DNA from 3 places in the Leucobacter chromiiresistens genome. Region 3 is predicted to be linked to each of the others. Evidence: predicted binding sites of a transcription regulator. Region 3 holds the regulator's gene; each other region holds the start of a gene.

Region 1 (5,397 bases), 1.9 Mb from region 3:
TTCGACGAACACCGCCTTCACACCGCGCTCCCGGATCGCGGCGACCAGCGCGTCGATGTCGGCGGCGCTCGGCTCCGCGTTGTCCTCGAAGCTGGGCAGGATCGACCCGACGAACTCGATTCCGTATTCGTGCAGGTAGTACCGCAGCGAATCGTGGCCGCTCACGAGCACGCGCTCCTCGGCAGGCACGCGCTCGAACTGCGCCGCGACCCAGGCGTCGAGCTGCTGCAGGCGCTCGGTGTAGTCGCCGGCGCGCTGCTCGTAGCCGTCCGCGTGCTCGGCGTCCGCGGCCGCGAGGCCGTCGGCGATCTCCGCGACCATGCCGATGGCGTTCTTCGGCGACGTCCAGATGTGCGGGTTCAGGTCGCCGTGATCGTGATCGTGCTCGGCGTGCGCGTCCTCCGCGTGCTCGTGGTCGTGCTCGTGGTCGTGCTCGGACTCGTCGGCGTGCTCCTCGTCGGCGTGCTCGTGGTCGTGGCTCTCGGTCTCTCCGCCCTCGGCGGTGATGTGCTTCGCCTCGTCGAGGTCGATGCCGTCGGCCGCCGTGATGATGGTGCCGTCGAAGCCGGAGGCGTCGACGGCGTCGTCGACGAAGGTCTCGAGGTTGGCGCCGTTGACGATCAGCACGTCGGCCTCGCCGAGCGCCAGCAGGTCGGCGGGGCTCGGGTCGAAGTGGTGCGCCGAGGCGTTCGGCGACAGGAGCCCGGTGAGCTCGATGTCGTCGCCGCCGACCTCGCTCGCGAAGTCGGTGAGCTGCGTCGTGGTCGCCACGACCTTGAGGCCGCCTGCGCCCCCGCCCTGGTCTGCGGATGCTCCGCCGCTGCACGCGGTGAGCGCGAGCAGTGACGCGAGGGCGGCGCCGGCGAGGACGGCGGGTTTCAGGGCGCGGGGGTGAGGAGTCATGACACACTTTCTAATGAGAACGAGTATCACTATACACCTGCGCCCGGGGCGCTCGTAAGCTGGAGCGATGACAGCAGCGGGCGCGCCCGAGACCGCGATCGCGTGGCGCGACGCGCTGCGGCGCGGAGAGATCTCGGCTCGCGAGGCCGTCGCGCACTTCCTCGCCCGCATCGAGGATCGCGCCGAGCTCGGAGCATTCCTCACCGTCACGGCCGAGCACGCCCGCGCCGCCGCCGCGGCTGCCGACGCGCGATTCGCCGCCACGCCCCGATCCGAGCGCGGGGGCCTGCCCCGGCTCCACGGCCTCCCGACCGCAGTCAAGGACCTCGTAGAGGTGGCCGGGGCCGCGACGACCCGCGGCAGCGCGGCCCTGCGCCACCCCGTCGCCGCGAGCGACGCGCCCGGCGTCGCCGTGCTCCGAGCCGCGGGCGCGATCCCCCTCGGCAAGACCCAGGTGCCCGAACTGGGCCTCACGGGGTACTCGGAGAACGCGATCGCTCCGCCCGCCCGCAACCCGCTCGACCCGACCCGCACCCCGGGCGGCTCATCCGGCGGCAGCGCGGCCGCGATCGCCGCCGACCTGATTCCCGTGGGGCCGGGAACGGACGGCGGCGGATCGATCCGCATCCCCGCCCTCGCGTGCGGCCTGGTCGGGCTGAAGCCGGGCCTCGGGGCGGTTCCCGGCGACTTCGGGAGCGCCGCAGCGCCCTCCGTGCACGACGAGTTCGGCGCGCCGCGCCTCACCGTGAGCGGCCCCCTCGCGAGGAGCGCGGCCGATGCCGCGATGCTCTACGACGCGCAGCGCGGGGCCGCCGCCGAGCCGGCGCTGGCGGCGGTGCGCGCCGCCGACTCCCTCACCGGGCTGCGCATCGCCTGCACCGAGGCGTCGCCGTTCGCCTCCGCGTACCCGATCGCGATCGGCCCCGAGGCGCGCCGCGCCGCGGAGACGGCGCGCGACCGCCTCGCCCGGCGCGGCCACCGCCTCGAGGCGGCCGACTTCGTCTACGACCCGGGCTACCCCGACGCCTTCACCACCTCGTGGACGGCCGGGCTGTCGCGCCTCCCCCTCGCCGCGAGCGCCGAGGAGCGGCTCATGCCGCTCACGCGCGCCTTCCGCACCCGCGCCGTCGCGCGGAGCGATGCCGCGCACGCCCGCGCGGGCGCCCGCCTCCGCGAGTTCGCCGCCGACGTGCGCGAGCAGTGGGGCGCCTACGACGCCGTGCTCACGCCCGGGCTCACGATGCTGCCGCCCCGCATCGGCGCCTTCACGTCGCTCGACGCCGATGACGACTACCGGCTGCAGTGCGAGTGGGCGCCGTTCACCTCGATGGTGAACGTCTCGGGGCTGCCGGCGATCGCGGTGCCCGTGCTGCGTCTGCCGACAGGACACGCGATGGGGGTGCAGATCATCGGCCGGGTGGGCGGGGAGCACCGCCTGCTGCAGCTCGCCGCACAGCTCGCCGCGGAGTGAGCTCGGGCCCGGGCCGCCCGCGGTCTCAGGTCTCAGGTCTCGGCTCGCAGGTCGCAGCTCGCAGCTCGCAGCTCGCAGGGATCCCAGAGTTCTCGCAGCTTTTTTCATTAGCACTCTCAGGTACCGAGTGCTAATCTACCAGCACATTGAGTGACCTCCACTCAAGTTTCACTGGAAGGAGATAACCATCATGGCAATGACGTTCGATCCCTTCAGCGAGATGGACCGATGGGCGGCCACCGCGCTGCAGCAGGCCCGCTCCGGCCCCCGGCAGATGCCCGTCGACCTCCAGCGCGACCACGAGCGGTACGTGCTGAACGCCGACCTGCCGGGCGTCGATCCCGGCTCGATCGATATCGATGTCGACGGCCAGCTCCTCACCATCCGGGCCCAGCGCACGGCCGACGTGGCCGAGGGCTCCAAGTGGCTGACGCGCGAGCGCCCCTCCGGCACCTACCTGCGTCAGTTCAGCGTGGGCCAGGGCGTCGACATCGCGGGCATCTCGGCGTCGTACGACAACGGCGTGCTCAGCGTGGTCATCCCGGTCAGCGAGCAGGCGAAGCCGCGCAAGATCGCGGTCGAGGGCCAGGCCGCGCACCTCGACTCCGCCGATCCGAGCTCCGAGCGCCGCGACGCCCAGAAGTCCCTCACGCACTAGCCGACCGCCGCGGCCGCCCGCACGTGCACGAGTCGGCGGCCGCACGAACAATGCGCACCGCGCGGGCGGGGGACGCGAGCACCCCCGCCCGCGCTATGCGCGCGACGTCGAGAGCCGCCCCGGACGCGGCGGGAGACCCGCCCGCGCGTAGACCGCGTCGATGAGCGCCATCGTGCGCCGCGAGCGCTCGAACCCCGCCGCGGAGCGCTCCCCCGAGCGCACCGCCTCCCGCACGCGACGCAGCTGATACGCGTACGACGCGGCGGATCCGACGTCTTCGACCCGCTCCTCCGCTCCCGCTCCGGTCGTCGTGCGCACGATCAGGCGGCCCTCCTCCTGCGGCTTCACGAAGTTCGGCAGCACCGTCTCCCCCAGGGAGCCCGAGACGCGCAACCCGAAGTTCCACTCCGGGCTCACCATGCTCGTGTGCACCCGCACCGGCACCCCGCCGAGATCCAGCTCCGCGACGACCTCTGCGTCGACGCGGTCGTCATGCACCCACCGTCGCGCCCGCGCCGACAGCAGCTCGGGGGCCGCAAGGGCGGGCAGCGCCGACCCCGCGAGCGCATCGCCGAGCAGCAGCAGGGCGTGCAGCGCATAGCAGCCGAGATCCATGAGCGCCCCGCCCGCCAGCTCGAAGCTCCACCGCGGATCGTCCGCGCCCGGCGCGGGCATGTCCACGTGCACATCGACGCCCCGCAGCTCCCCGATCCCGCCCGCGCGCACCACGTCGACGAGTCGATGCAGCGCGGGATGATCGGCGTAGTGGAACGCCTCCCACGCCCACCCCGGCGCGCGCTCCATCGCGGCGGCGACCCCGTCGAACTCCGCGAGATTCGCCGCGAACGGCTTCTCGACGAGCACATTGCGACCGGCCGCGAGCGCGCGCACCGCCCATTCCGCGTGCAGGGCGTTCGGCAGCCCGATGTAGACGAGATCGAGCGAGTCATCGGCGACGAGCGCCGCGTAGCTCTCCGCCGCAGACGCGAACCCTCGGTCGGCGGCGTACCGCAGCGCCCGATCGGGATCCCGAGCCGCCACCGAGGCGCGCACATCGCCGGTCTCGCGCGTCGCGGCCACGATCGCCGCATCGGCGATGCGCGACGCGCCCAGCACGCCGATGCGCAGCGGAGCGCTCATGCCGCCTCCCCCTCGCGCTCGCCGAGCATCTCGCGCAGATGCGCGACGCTGCGGCGGGCGTGCTCGAGCGCAGCGTCGGCGTCGGCGTCGCGCTCGATCACCGCGTCCTGCTCGAGCACGTACCAGCCCGCGTACCCGGCATCGCGCAGCGCGGCGACGATCTCGCCGATGCGGGCGTCGCCCGAGCCGAGCGGCCGGTACATGCCCTGCCGCACCCCCTCGCGGTAGTCGATCTCACCCGCCCGCACCCGCGCGGCGACGGCGACGCTCACATCCTTCATATGGGCGTGCACGATGCGGCGCGCGTGCCGCCGCACGAACGCGACCGGATCGCCGCCGCCGAGCGTGTAGTGCCCCGTATCGAGGCAGACGCCGATGCGCGATCCCGCGAGCACCCGCTCCACGGCCTCCGGAGTCTCCACGACGGTGCCGAGATGCGGGTGCAGCGTCGCCACCACCCCCGCCGCCTCCGCCGCGACGAGCGCGCGATCGAGATTCGCGAGCAGCGTCGCCCACTCCGCATCGCTCAGCTCGACCGCCCCGTCGTAGCCCGCGTCGCCGGTGACCGCCGAGAGCACCAGGGTCGTCGCGCCCCCGGCCGCGTACGCCTCGAGTTCGCGCTCGATCGCAGGCAGCGGATCCTGCCCGTCGCGGTGCAGCACGACCGGGAAGAACCCGCCGACCGCGTCGAGCCCCGCCGCTGCGAGCGCCGATGCGCGCTCGGCGGGCGCATCGGGCAGAAACCCCTCGGGCCCGAACTCCGTCGCCGCGATCCCGAGCGACGCCATCTCGGCGAGCACGCGCTCGCGATCGAGCTGCACCCCCCAGTCGGGAACTTCGATGACGCCCCAGCTGATGGGGGCTGCGGCGATGCGCGCGGTGCGTGCCATGTGCGACTCCTTCGTCAGTCGTGCGGGGTGAGCGGTGGGGCGGTGTTGCGCGGGGGCGGTGGTGCGGGTGAGCGGTGGTGCGGTGGGAGGGGTGCGCGGCGGGATCCGCGTTCAGGCGCCGGCCGCCGTCGTCCCGTCTACCGGGGCGCTCGGCTGCCAGGTGCGCGTCTCGGCCGAGCGCTCGGCGGCGCCCACCACCTGCGCCGCAGAGAGCGCGTCCTGGATGTTCGCGTTCAGCGCCTCGCGGCCGAGCACCGCCTGCACGAACTTCTTGGCCTCGACGACCTTGAGATCGTCGTACCCCATCGACGTGCCGGCGCCGGGCTGGAATCGGG
Region 2 (5,397 bases), on a different contig from region 3:
GGTGGACGAGGGCGGCGCGGGCGACGCCCGGCCGTGCGAGAGCGCCGAACCAGAGCGCCGTCTCGACCACCTGGCCGTCGACGGAGACCCACTGCGCCTCGGCGGTGTCGGGGATGAGTTCGCGGTCGAGGCCGGGGCCGAGCTTCAAGCCGGTCGGCAGGCGCTCGCCCACGGCGTAGGCGAGATGCAGCGAGGGGGAGTAGTCGTCGGGGGACGCGATGCGGCGCGTATCGCTGTGCCCCGCGGTGCGCCGTGCGGGGTCGAGGAAGGCGCCGTCGACCTGCGCGAGGTCGAATGCGGCGGCGTCGCCGATCGACACCTCGGGCGCCGGTGCTTTGCGGGCCCCGGCGACGAGCCGCAGGTTGTGCGCGGCGATGCGCGCGGTGAACGGGTCGAGCTCGACCGGAGCCGGCGCGATGCCGTGCGTCAGCAGCGCGATCGATTCGGTGCCGATGCCGCACCCGAGGTCGGCGACCCGGGTGCACCCGGCGTCCCGGAAGCGTGCGGCGTGCCCGTTCGCGACCGCGATCCTCGTGGCCTGCTCGAGGCCGGCCGCGGTGAAGAGCATCTCGCGGGCGAGGTCGCCGAACTTCGCGCGCGCCCGCTCTCGGAGTCGCGCCTGGGTGAGGAGCGCGGCGACCGCTTCGGGGGCGTGCCCGGCCGAGCGCAGTTCGCGCCCGACCCTCTCGCTCGTCGCGCCGGAGTCGAGGGCGGCGCAGACGTCGCGCAGAGCGGCGATGCCCGCGTCGCCGAGCAGATGCTCCCAGCCCGGGAGCGGCTCGGTCGACGCGCGCCCGCCCGCCGCACTCAATACGACGAGTAGGAGTCGAACCCCGACATCGAACTGCCGACCGCCGCGAAGATGGTGAAGAGGAAGCCGATGTAGAGCACGATGAAGAGGGCGAGCAGCACGAAGTACGCGTAGCTGATGATGAGCCCGGTCAGCGCGATGCCGCGACCGGCGTCGCCCGTTCGCTTGATCTGGCTGAGGCCCATGTGCCCGAACACGATGCCCGCGATGGGGCTCAGGAAGGCGAAGATGATGGAGAGGAACGCGAAGGTGTTCGTCTTGTCGAGGGTCGTGCCCGTCGGCACCGCGGCGAAGCGCTGCGACTCGTAGCCGTTCGGCTCGTAGCCCTGCTGGGGCTGGTAGGCCGGGGGCTGCGGTGCGCCGGCCGGAGCCTGCGGTGCGCCGGCGGGCGGCTGCGGGGGAGTCTGCTGGCCGTAGGCGGCCTCCTGGTCGAGGTGCGGCAGCGGAGTGGTGGGCTGCTCGGGGTACTGCGGCGTGGACATGGCTCCTCCATCGGTGTGCGTCGGATCGTGCGGGATGCACGGGTCGGGGGCCGTGCGGACGTCCCGTCGGGGGTGCCGGTGCAGGCCGTCGCTCCATTCTAGGCACGCCGCCCTGTTCGCTGTCGGCGATTCCCCACCGCCGCGTTGGCACTCCCCTTGCACGAGTGCCAACGCGCGTCCTAGACTCTGGAGTAGACGCGCTCGCATGGGGCGGGCGTGGAATCGCACTTCAGACATTGGAAAGAGGTCAACCGTGTCGGTCGCCATCAAGCCGCTCGAGGATCGTATCGTTATCAAGCAGGTCGAGGCAGAGCAGACCACCGCTTCCGGTCTCGTGATCCCCGACAGCGCCAAGGAGAAGCCCCAGGAGGGCGAAGTCGTCGCAGTCGGCCCGGGCCGCGTCTCCGACTCCGGCACGCGCATCCCGCTCGACGTCGCCACCGGCGACATCGTGATCTACTCGAAGTTCGGCGGCACCGAGGTCAAGGTCGGCGGCGACGACTACCTCGTCCTGTCGGCTCGCGACATCCTCGCAGTCGTCACCCGCTAACCGCGGAGCTCTCCCAGCGGCCCCGCCGATCCCTCGAGGATCGGCGGGGCCGCTGTCGTACTCGGCCGCCCGACGGGAGTAGACTGCTCCGATGCGTCGATCACGTGCGGGACTCGGATTCGGTCTCGGAGCGTATCTCTGGTGGGGCGCGTTCCCCTTCTACTTCGGCCTGATCGCGATGGTCGGGCCGCTCGAAGTCGTGCCGTGGCGGGTGGCCACCACGCTCGTCTTCTGCCTGCTGCTCGTCACCGCGACCCGCGGGTGGGGGCGGGTGGCCGCGATCCTGCGCACCCCGCGGCTGCTCGGGTGGTTCGCGCTCTCCGCACTCTTCCTGTACGCGAACTGGCAGATCTTCGTCATCGGCGTGATGACCGGGCACGTGCTCGAGACCGCGCTCGGCTACTTCATCAACCCGCTCTTCACGATCCTGATCGGCGTCGTATTCCGCAAGGAGCGCCTCAGCCGTCTGCAGTGGATCGCCGTCGCCGTAGCGGGCGTGGGGGTGCTGATCGCGGCGATCGCGTACGGGTCGTTCCCGTGGATCGCACTCGGCATCGCGCTCTCCTTCGGCCTCTACGGTGCGGTGCACAAGCACGCGGGCGAGTCCGTCGACGGCATCACGGGGCTCACCGTGGAGACGTTCGCGACGCTGCCCGTCGCGGCGGTGCAGCTCGTCGTCATCGCCGCCACCTCCGGGCTCACCGCGTTCACGTTCGGGCCGGGCGTCACGGCGCTCGTGCTGCTCAGCGGCATCGTCACCGCGATCCCGCTGATCCTCTTCGGCGAGGCCACGCGGCGCCTACCGCTCGCCCACATCGGCTTCCTCCAGTTCCTCACCCCGATCCTCGGGTTCTTCTACGGGGCGCTCGTCACCCACGAGGAGATCACGACGGGGCGCTGGATCGGTTTCATCGGCGTCTGGATCGCGCTCGTCATCCTCATCGTCGACATGGTGCTGCAGCTGCGGCGTTCGCCGACGGCGCAGGTGAACACCGCCCCCATTCCCTTAGACTGAGAGACCGTACGGGCACCGCATCCCGGTCGCCCGCGAATCTCTGAGAGCCCCACCCCCGACACAGATAGAGGTTCCATGGAACAGCGTGACCCCTTCGCGTTCACCGGTCTGACCTACGACGATGTGCTGCTGCTCCCCGCGCACACCGACGTCATCCCCAGCGAGGCGGACACCTCGACCCAGCTCACACGGCGCATCCGCCTGCAGATCCCGCTGATCTCCGCGGCGATGGACACCGTGACCGAGACCCGCATGGCGGTCGCGATGGCCCGCAACGGCGGCCTCGGCATCCTGCACCGCAACCTGTCGATCCAGGATCAGGCCGAGATGGTCGACCGGGTGAAGCGCAGCGAGGCGGGCATGATCACGAACCCCGTCACCACCTCCGTCGACGCCTCGGTGGCCGAAGTCGACGCGATCTGCGGCGAGTACCGCGTGTCGGGTCTGCCGGTCGTCGACTCGAACGACGTGCTGCTCGGGATCATCACGAATCGCGACATGCGCTTCATCGACCCGAAGGACCGCTCCCAGGTGCGCGTCGAAGACGCGATGACGCGGATGCCGCTCATCACGGGCCCCCGCGGCATCTCGCGTGAGGACGCGGCGGCGATCTTCCGCAAGCACAAGATCGAGAAGCTGCCCCTCGTCGACGGCGAGGGCCGCCTCACCGGCCTCATCACGGTGAAGGACTTCGACAAGGAGGAGCAGTACCCCCTCGCGACGAAGGACGATGCGGGGCGCCTACGCGTCGGCGCAGCGGTCGGCTTCTTCGGCGATGCGTGGAAGCGGGCCGGATCGCTCGTCGAGGCGGGCGTCGACGTGCTCGTCGTCGACACGGCGAACGGCGACAGCAAGGGCGTGCTCGACATAATCGCCAAGATCAGGGCCGACCCCGCGTTCGCGGGCGTGGACGTCATCGGCGGCAACGTCGCGACCTACGCCGGTGCGAAGGCCATCGTCGAGGCGGGCGCCGACGCCGTGAAGGTGGGCGTCGGACCGGGCTCGATCTGCACGACGCGTGTCATCGCGGGCGTCGGGGTGCCGCAGGTCACCGCGGTGTACGAAGCCGCGAAGGCGGCGACCCCCGCGGGCGTTCCGGTGATCGCCGACGGCGGGCTGCAGCACTCGGGCGACATCGCGAAGGCGCTCGTCGCAGGCGCATCGTCCGTGATGATGGGATCGCTGCTCGCCGGCACCGACGAGAGCCCCGGCGACCTGGTCTTCGTGGGCGGCAAGCAGTTCAAGAACTACCGGGGCATGGGCTCGCTCGGCGCGCTGCAGACCCGCGGAGAGCGCACGTCGTACTCGAAGGACCGCTACTTCCAGGCCGACGTGCCGAGCGACGAGAAGCTGATCCCCGAGGGCATCGAGGGTCAGGTGCCCTACCGCGGGCCCGTGGGTGCGGTCAGCCACCAGATGATCGGCGGGCTGCGGCAGTCGATGTTCTACGTCGGGGCGCGCTCGATCGCAGACCTCAAGGAGCGCGGCAACTTCGTGCGCATCACGTCGGCGGGTCTCAAGGAGTCGCACCCGCACGACGTGCAGATGGTCGTGGAGGCGCCGAACTACAAGCGCTGACGATGCGCGTGAGGGGCCCGGTTCGCATGCGAACCGGGCCCCTCGTGCGTCCGGGTGCGCGCGCGACCTGCCGCGCTCGCTGCGCTCAGCCGCCTCCGGATAGACTGGGCGGGTGAGTAACGAGATCGAGATCGGCCGCGGCAAGCGTGCACGTCGCGTGTACACCTTCGACGAGATCGGCATCGTGCCGACGCGTCGCACCCGAGACCCCGAGCTCGTCTCGACCGCGTGGACGATCGACGCCTTCCAGTTCGACATCCCCGTGCTCGGCGCGCCGATGGATTCGGTCATGTCGCCCGCGGCGGCGATCGCCCTCGGTCGGCTGGGCGGCCTCGGCGTGCTCAACCTCGAGGGGCTCTGGACCCGTCACGAGAACCCCGAGCCGCTCCTCGCGGAGCTCGCGGGCATCGACGACGAGGTCGCCGCCGTGGCGCGGATGCGCGAGCTGTACGCGGCTCCGATCCGGGCCGAGCTCATCACCGAGCGCCTCAGCGAGATCCGCGAGGCGGGCGTGACCGTCGCCGGCGCCCTGTCGCCGCACCGCACGGCGCAGTTCACCGAGACGGTGGTGAACGCCGGCGTCGACCTCTTCGTGATCCGCGGCAACACCGTGTCGGCCGAGCACGTCTCGCAGGAGGGGCGCGAGCCGCTCAACCTCAAGGAGTTCATCTACGAGCTCGACGTCCCCGTCATCGTGGGCGGAGCGGCGACCTACCAGTCGGCCCTCCACCTCATGCGCACGGGAGCGGCCGGCGTGCTCGTCGGCTTCGGGGGCGGCGCATCGTCGACCACCCGCGTCACCCTCGGCATCCGCGCGCCCATGGCGAGCGCCATCGCCGACGTCGCCGGCGCCCGCTCCGACTACCTGGACGAGTCGGGCGGCCGCTACGTGCACGTGATCGCCGATGGCGGTCTCGGCACCTCGGGCGATCTCATCAAGGCCATCGCCTGCGGCGCGGAT
Region 3 (5,397 bases):
CGCGCCAGATCGACATCGCACGCGTGCGACGGGTGCTGCGCGGCGAGGTGCCGTTCGACGAATCGACCCTGAGCGGCGACGCTCACGGGAACGCGGCGAACGAGCTCACCACCGGGCGAACGCCGCATTGAGCACCGCGATCGCCGCGGGGCCCGCGGAGGAGGTGCGGAGCACCGTGTCCCCCAGCAGCAGCACCGCGGCCCCCGCCGCCTCCAACGCGTCGAGCTCCGCATCCGCGAACCCGCCCTCCGGCCCGACGACGAGCACCGCCTCCTGCAGCTCGTCAGTTGACGCGGCCGCGGTGCGCGCCCACTCCGACAGACGGGCGGCACCCCGCGGGTGCAGCACGATCACCGCGCGATCCTCGCACGCCGCGATGCCGCACAGCGCATCGAGCGTCGTGGGCTCCCGAATCTCGGGAACAGCGGCTCGGAGCGACTGCTTCGACGCCTCGCGGGCGATGCGCCGCCACTTCGCGAGACCCTTTGCGGTCTTCTCCTCGCCCCCGGCGCCATCCCAACGCGAGACCGAGCGGGCGGCCTGCCACGGCACGATCGCGTCGGCGCCGAACTCCGTGGCCTGCTCGACGGCGCGCTCGTCGCGATCCCCCTTCGCGAGGGCCTGCACGAGCACGACTCGGGGGCCGGGTGGTGCGGGCCGGGAGACCTCCCGATCGATGCGCACCGTGCAGCGATCCTTCTCGACCGCATCGACGACTCCCTCGCCGAGCGCTCCCGCCCCGTTGCCGATCAGGATGCGCTCCCCCACGCGCAGCCGACTCACGCGCACGGCGTGGCGGCCCTCCTCACCGCCGATCTCCACGAGCGACCCCGGAGCGAGGCCCGCGTCGTCGAGATCCTCGCGGTAGTAGAGGTTCGCCACCCTCAGCCCTGACGGAAGAAGCGATCGCGGATCTTGCCGAAGAACCCCTGATGGAACTCGCCGAGATGCGGGGCGTCGTCCTTCCGCAGCGAGGCGAGCTGCCGCACCAGATCCTTCTCGCGGTTCGACAGCTTCGTGGGCGTCGTGACCTGCACCGCGATCTTCAGATCGCCGCGCGTCGTGCTGCGCAGCCCCTGGATGCCGCGGCCGCGGATCGTGAGCATGTCGCCCGACTGCACACCGGGCTCGACCGCCACCTCGACCTCGCCGTCGAGACCGGCGAGCTTCGCCTGCGCCCCGAGGATCGCGTCGGTCATGGAGAGCTGCATCGTGCAGAGCAGATCGTTGCCGTCGCGGCTGAAGGTGTCGTGGTGCATCACCCGGAACTCGATGAACAGGTCGCCGTTCGGCCCGCCGCCCGGCCCGACCTCGCCGCCGCCGCGCATCTGCAGGCGCGTGCCCGTATCGATGCCCGAGGGCACCTCGATCGGGAAGGTGCGACGCTCGCGCACCCGGCCCTTGCCCGCGCACTCCACGCAGGGGTGCTCGATGATCGTGCCGTACCCCTGGCAGCTGCCGCACGGATGCATCGTGACGACGTTGCCGAACAGCGAGCGCACCTGACGCTGCACCTGCCCCTGGCCGCCGCACACGTCGCACGTGACCGGGTGCGTGCCCGGCTGCGTGCAGCTCCCCTGGCACACCTCGCACAGCACTGCAGTGTTCACCGATATCTCACGCTGCGTGCCGAAGATGACGTCCTCGAGCGAGACGTCGACGCGGATCATCGCGTCGTCCCCGCGCTCCGAGCGGGATCGCGGCCCGCGCTGGCCGGCGCCGCCGAAGCCCCCGCCGCCGAAGAACGTCTCGAAGATGTCGCCGAAGCCGGCGGCGCCGCCCTGCGAGCCGCCCATGTCGTACCGCTGGCGCTGCTCGGGATCGCTGAGCACGTCGTAGGCGTGCGTCACGTTCTTGAACTGATCAGCCGCCTCCTCGCTCGGATTCACATCCGGGTGCAGCTGCCGGGCGAGTCGCCGGTAGGCCTTCTTGATCTCTTCGGGGCTCGCTTCGCGGGAGACACCGAGAGTCTCGTAATGATCGGCCACGCTGTTCTGCTCCTCAGGGTCGGGGATGAAAATGATGGGCGGGGTGGGCGGACGCTACCGCTCCTCCCCCAGGAATCTATTGAGATAGCGTGCGACGGCACGCACCGTGGCGATGTTGCCCGCGTAGTCCATGCGCAGCGGGCCGAGCACGCCGAGCTTCGAGATCGCAACGCCGTCCTCGTACTTCGACGCGATGATCGAGGTCTCGGAGAGGCCGTACGCCTCGTTCTCGCGTCCGATCGACGCCGAGACCTCGCGGTCGTCGTGCGCCAGCTCGCCGAAGAGCCGGAGCAGCGTCACCTGCTCCTCGATCGCCTCGAGCACGACGGGGAGCGAACCGGCGAACTCGCCGCCCGGCCGCGACAGGTTCGCCGCACCCGCCACCGCGATCCGGTCGTTGCGGTTCGCCTGCAGCTGCCCGAGCACGACCGCGAGCACGCGCTTCACGAGTTCGGCCTCGTCGGGCTGCGACCACTGCAGCAGATCCTCGTCGAGCCGGGCCACCGCCCGCGCCGCAGACTCGACGTCGCTGCCGACCGCCGCCTCGGCGATCCGCTGGCGCAGCCCGTGCACCCACGCCTCCGTCACGCGCGACGCCGGCAGCAGGGCCACCTGCTGCTCGACTACGCCGCTTCCCAGAATGAGCACGCTGAGCACCCGATCCTCGCCGAGCGCCACGAGATCGATGTGGCGCACGACGGTGCGGCGCAGCGAGGGATACTGCGCGACCGCGACCTGATTGGTGAGCTGAGAGAGCAGGCGCACGGTGCGCGCCATCACGTCGTCGAGGTCGGAGGACTCGCCCAGGAACCGCTCGATGGCGGAGCGCTGCGCCGAGGTCAGCGGGCGGATGCGCGCGAGCGTGTCGACGTACAGGCGATAGCCCTTGTCGGTCGGCACCCGGCCCGACGAGGTGTGCGGCTGCGCGATCAGCTCGTCCTCCTCGAGCAGCGCCATGTCGTTGCGGATCGTCGCGGCGGAGACGCCGAAGCTGTGGCGCTCGACGATCGCCTTCGACCCGACGGGTTCGTTCGACGACACGTAATCGCCGACGATCGCGTGCAGCACCGCGAGGCTGCGCTCCGAAACCATCGCCCCTCCTGACCCTGGCACTCACTTGCTCCGAGTGCCAAGTCTAGCGCAGGGCGCGCGCTCTCCGGCGGTTCCCGCTCGCAGCGAACACGCCGCGGGCATCCCGTGCCCGCAGGGCGCGGACGCCCGCCCGCATCAGGCGCCGAGCAGCCGGTGCACGACGGTATCGGCGAGCAGGCGCCCCCGCAGGGTCGGCACGACGCGGCCCGCGATCGCCGCCCGCCCCTCGATGAGCCCGTCGGCGATCAACTGCGGGATCGCGCGGCGCTCACCGGCGCTCAGCACGTCGGCGGGCAGACCGTCGACGATCCTCGTCTCCAGCAGAATGCGCTCCTCGCGCCGCGACTCGTCGGTGAGCGACTCCCGCGAATGCGCCGGCGACACGCCCCGCTCGATGCGCTGCGCGTACGCGCCCGGATGCTTCACGTTCCACCAGCGCACGCCGCCCACGTGGCTGTGCGCACCGGGGCCCGCCGCCCACCAGTCCTCACCCGTCCAGTAGGCCAGGTTGTGCCGCGAACGCGTCTCCGGCGAGCGCGACCAGTTGCTGATCTCGTACCAGGAGAACCCCGCCTCCGCGAAGCGCGCATCGGCGAGCTCGTACATCTCCGCGTGCAGATCCTCGTCGGGCGCGGCGACCTCGCCGCGTCGGATCTGCGCGGCCAGCTTCGTGCCGCGCTCGATGATGAGCGCATACGCGGAGATGTGGTCGGGCTCGCACGCCAGGGCCGCGTCGATCGACCGCTCCCAGTCGCCCAGGCTCTCCCCCGGCGTTCCGTAGATGAGATCGACGCTCACCTGCAGGCCCGCATCGCGAGCCCACCGCGTGACCAGCGGCACGCGCTCGGGCGAGTGCGTGCGGTCGAGCGTCGCGAGCACGTGCGGCACCGCCGACTGCATGCCGAAGCTCACCCGGGTGAACCCCGCATCGGCCAGCGTCTGCAGGTACGCCGCGTCGACCGAGTCGGGGTTCGCCTCCGTCGTCACCTCGGCGCCGCCCGCGAGCCCCCACTCGTCGCGGATGCGGCCGAGCATGGCGGCGAGGTCGGAGGCCGGGAGCAGCGTCGGGGTGCCGCCGCCGAAGAAGACCGTCGAGGCAGGGCGCTCGGGGAGCCCCGCGTCGCGCAGCACCCGGCCGCCCAGCGCCAGCTCGCGCCCGACCTGCGCCGCGTAGTCGCCGCGCGAGGTGCCGCCGAGCTCGCTCGCGGTGTACGTGTTGAAATCGCAGTACCCGCAGCGCACGCGGCAGTAGGGCACGTGCACGTAGACGCCGAATCGGCGCCCCTCGGCCCCGATCTCCACCCCGCCCGGCAGCGAGCCGTCTTCGGGAGCGGGATCGCCGTCAGGCAGCGCGCTCGGCACGGAGCTCCCCCTCGGATGCAGCGCGGCGAGTCGCGAGTCGTCGCACGATCACGTGCGCTTGCTCGGCCGCCGCTGGTGGGTGGGGCCGGTCGCCGCGTCACCGGAATCGGCCTCTGGCTCGCCTGCGGGCGCCGCCTCGGGAGCCGGGGCCTCGTCGGGCGCTGGCTCGCGCTGCGGCGCCGGCGCTGCCGCGGGGTCCGGCTCCGGCTCGGCCGCGGGCTCGACCGCCACCGGTTGCTCGCCGGCGCTCGGCCCGAGGTCGGGGGCGGGCTGCGCACCCGGTGCGAGTGCCGCGATCCCGCGCTTCACCGCATCGAGTGCCGTGCGCACGTCGGCCCGGCCGCGCAGGCCGAGCAGACCGTTCTTCGGTGCCGCGACGAAGCCGCGCGCGACCGCCCAGACGGTGTCGTCGGCCCGGTGCTCGATGACGAAGAGCTGCTCCCCCACGGCGCCCGCCTCGTCACCGGTGCCCCAGGCGAAGCCCACGCGCCGCTCCTCGTCGACCGTGTAGACGACGAGCACGCTCCGGGGATCCTGGCCCTCCGCATGCAGCACCGCGGTGGTGCCGGCCACGATGTACGGCTCCCCGTCGGGCCCGAACTGCTCCTCGACGTCGCCCGCCGCCTCCGGCTTCCCGTCGCCGTCGAAGCTCGGGCCCACGTACTCGGATCCGGTGCCGCGCACGATGTCGGTGACGCGCACACCCGAACCGCGCTGCGCGCCCCAGGTCATGAGCAGGCTCGACGCGATCAGGAACCGGTCCTGGCCGCTGCCGAGACGCAGCTCCTCTTCATAGGGCGTCGTGCCCTCCGGCGGATACTTCACGACGTCGGGATCCTTCGAGGCGCCGACCGCGGCGTACGCGACCGGCATCTCGACGTGGCTGCTGCGCCGGGGCGGCTGATCCTGACTCATCGCTTGCCGCCCTCCTTGCCCTCCACATCACCCGAGAGTG

Evidence for each region. The regulator HrcA, encoded in region 3, represses chaperone genes, less so after heat shock. The targets are predictions, from matches to a motif close to TTNGCACTCGNNNNNNNCGAGTGCNAA.
Region 1: BLT44_RS02755 (Hsp20/alpha crystallin family protein) is a predicted target of HrcA. The motif match lies at 2,482-2,508, and genes of this name have one in related genera.
Region 2: groES (co-chaperone GroES) is a predicted target of HrcA. The motif match lies at 1,438-1,464, and genes of this name have one in related genera.

The regions. Positions count from the first base shown of each region.
Region 1 is NZ_FNKB01000001.1:600,859-606,255, forward strand. Features, by position in the region: gene BLT44_RS02745 (metal ABC transporter substrate-binding protein) at 1-903, opposite strand, end outside; gene BLT44_RS02750 (amidase) at 971-2,374, shown strand; gene BLT44_RS02755 (Hsp20/alpha crystallin family protein) at 2,565-3,032, shown strand; gene BLT44_RS02760 (Gfo/Idh/MocA family protein) at 3,126-4,172, opposite strand; gene BLT44_RS02765 (sugar phosphate isomerase/epimerase family protein) at 4,169-5,062, opposite strand; gene BLT44_RS02770 (Gfo/Idh/MocA family protein) at 5,174-5,397, opposite strand, start outside.
Region 2 is NZ_FNKB01000002.1:196,924-202,320, forward strand. Features, by position in the region: gene BLT44_RS13940 (THUMP-like domain-containing protein) at 1-811, opposite strand, end outside; gene BLT44_RS13945 (DUF4190 domain-containing protein) at 808-1,293, opposite strand; gene groES (co-chaperone GroES) at 1,547-1,843, shown strand; gene rarD (EamA family transporter RarD) at 1,935-2,858, shown strand; gene guaB (IMP dehydrogenase) at 2,934-4,436, shown strand; gene BLT44_RS13965 (GuaB3 family IMP dehydrogenase-related protein) at 4,549-5,397, shown strand, end outside.
Region 3 is NZ_FNKB01000001.1:2,507,819-2,513,215, forward strand. Features, by position in the region: gene BLT44_RS11465 (C4-dicarboxylate transporter DctA) at 1-131, shown strand, start outside; gene BLT44_RS11470 (16S rRNA (uracil(1498)-N(3))-methyltransferase) at 106-882, opposite strand; gene dnaJ (molecular chaperone DnaJ) at 885-1,988, opposite strand; gene hrcA (heat-inducible transcriptional repressor HrcA) at 2,043-3,080, opposite strand; gene hemW (radical SAM family heme chaperone HemW) at 3,216-4,442, opposite strand; gene BLT44_RS11490 (DUF1990 domain-containing protein) at 4,491-5,357, opposite strand; gene lepA (translation elongation factor 4) at 5,354-5,397, opposite strand, start outside.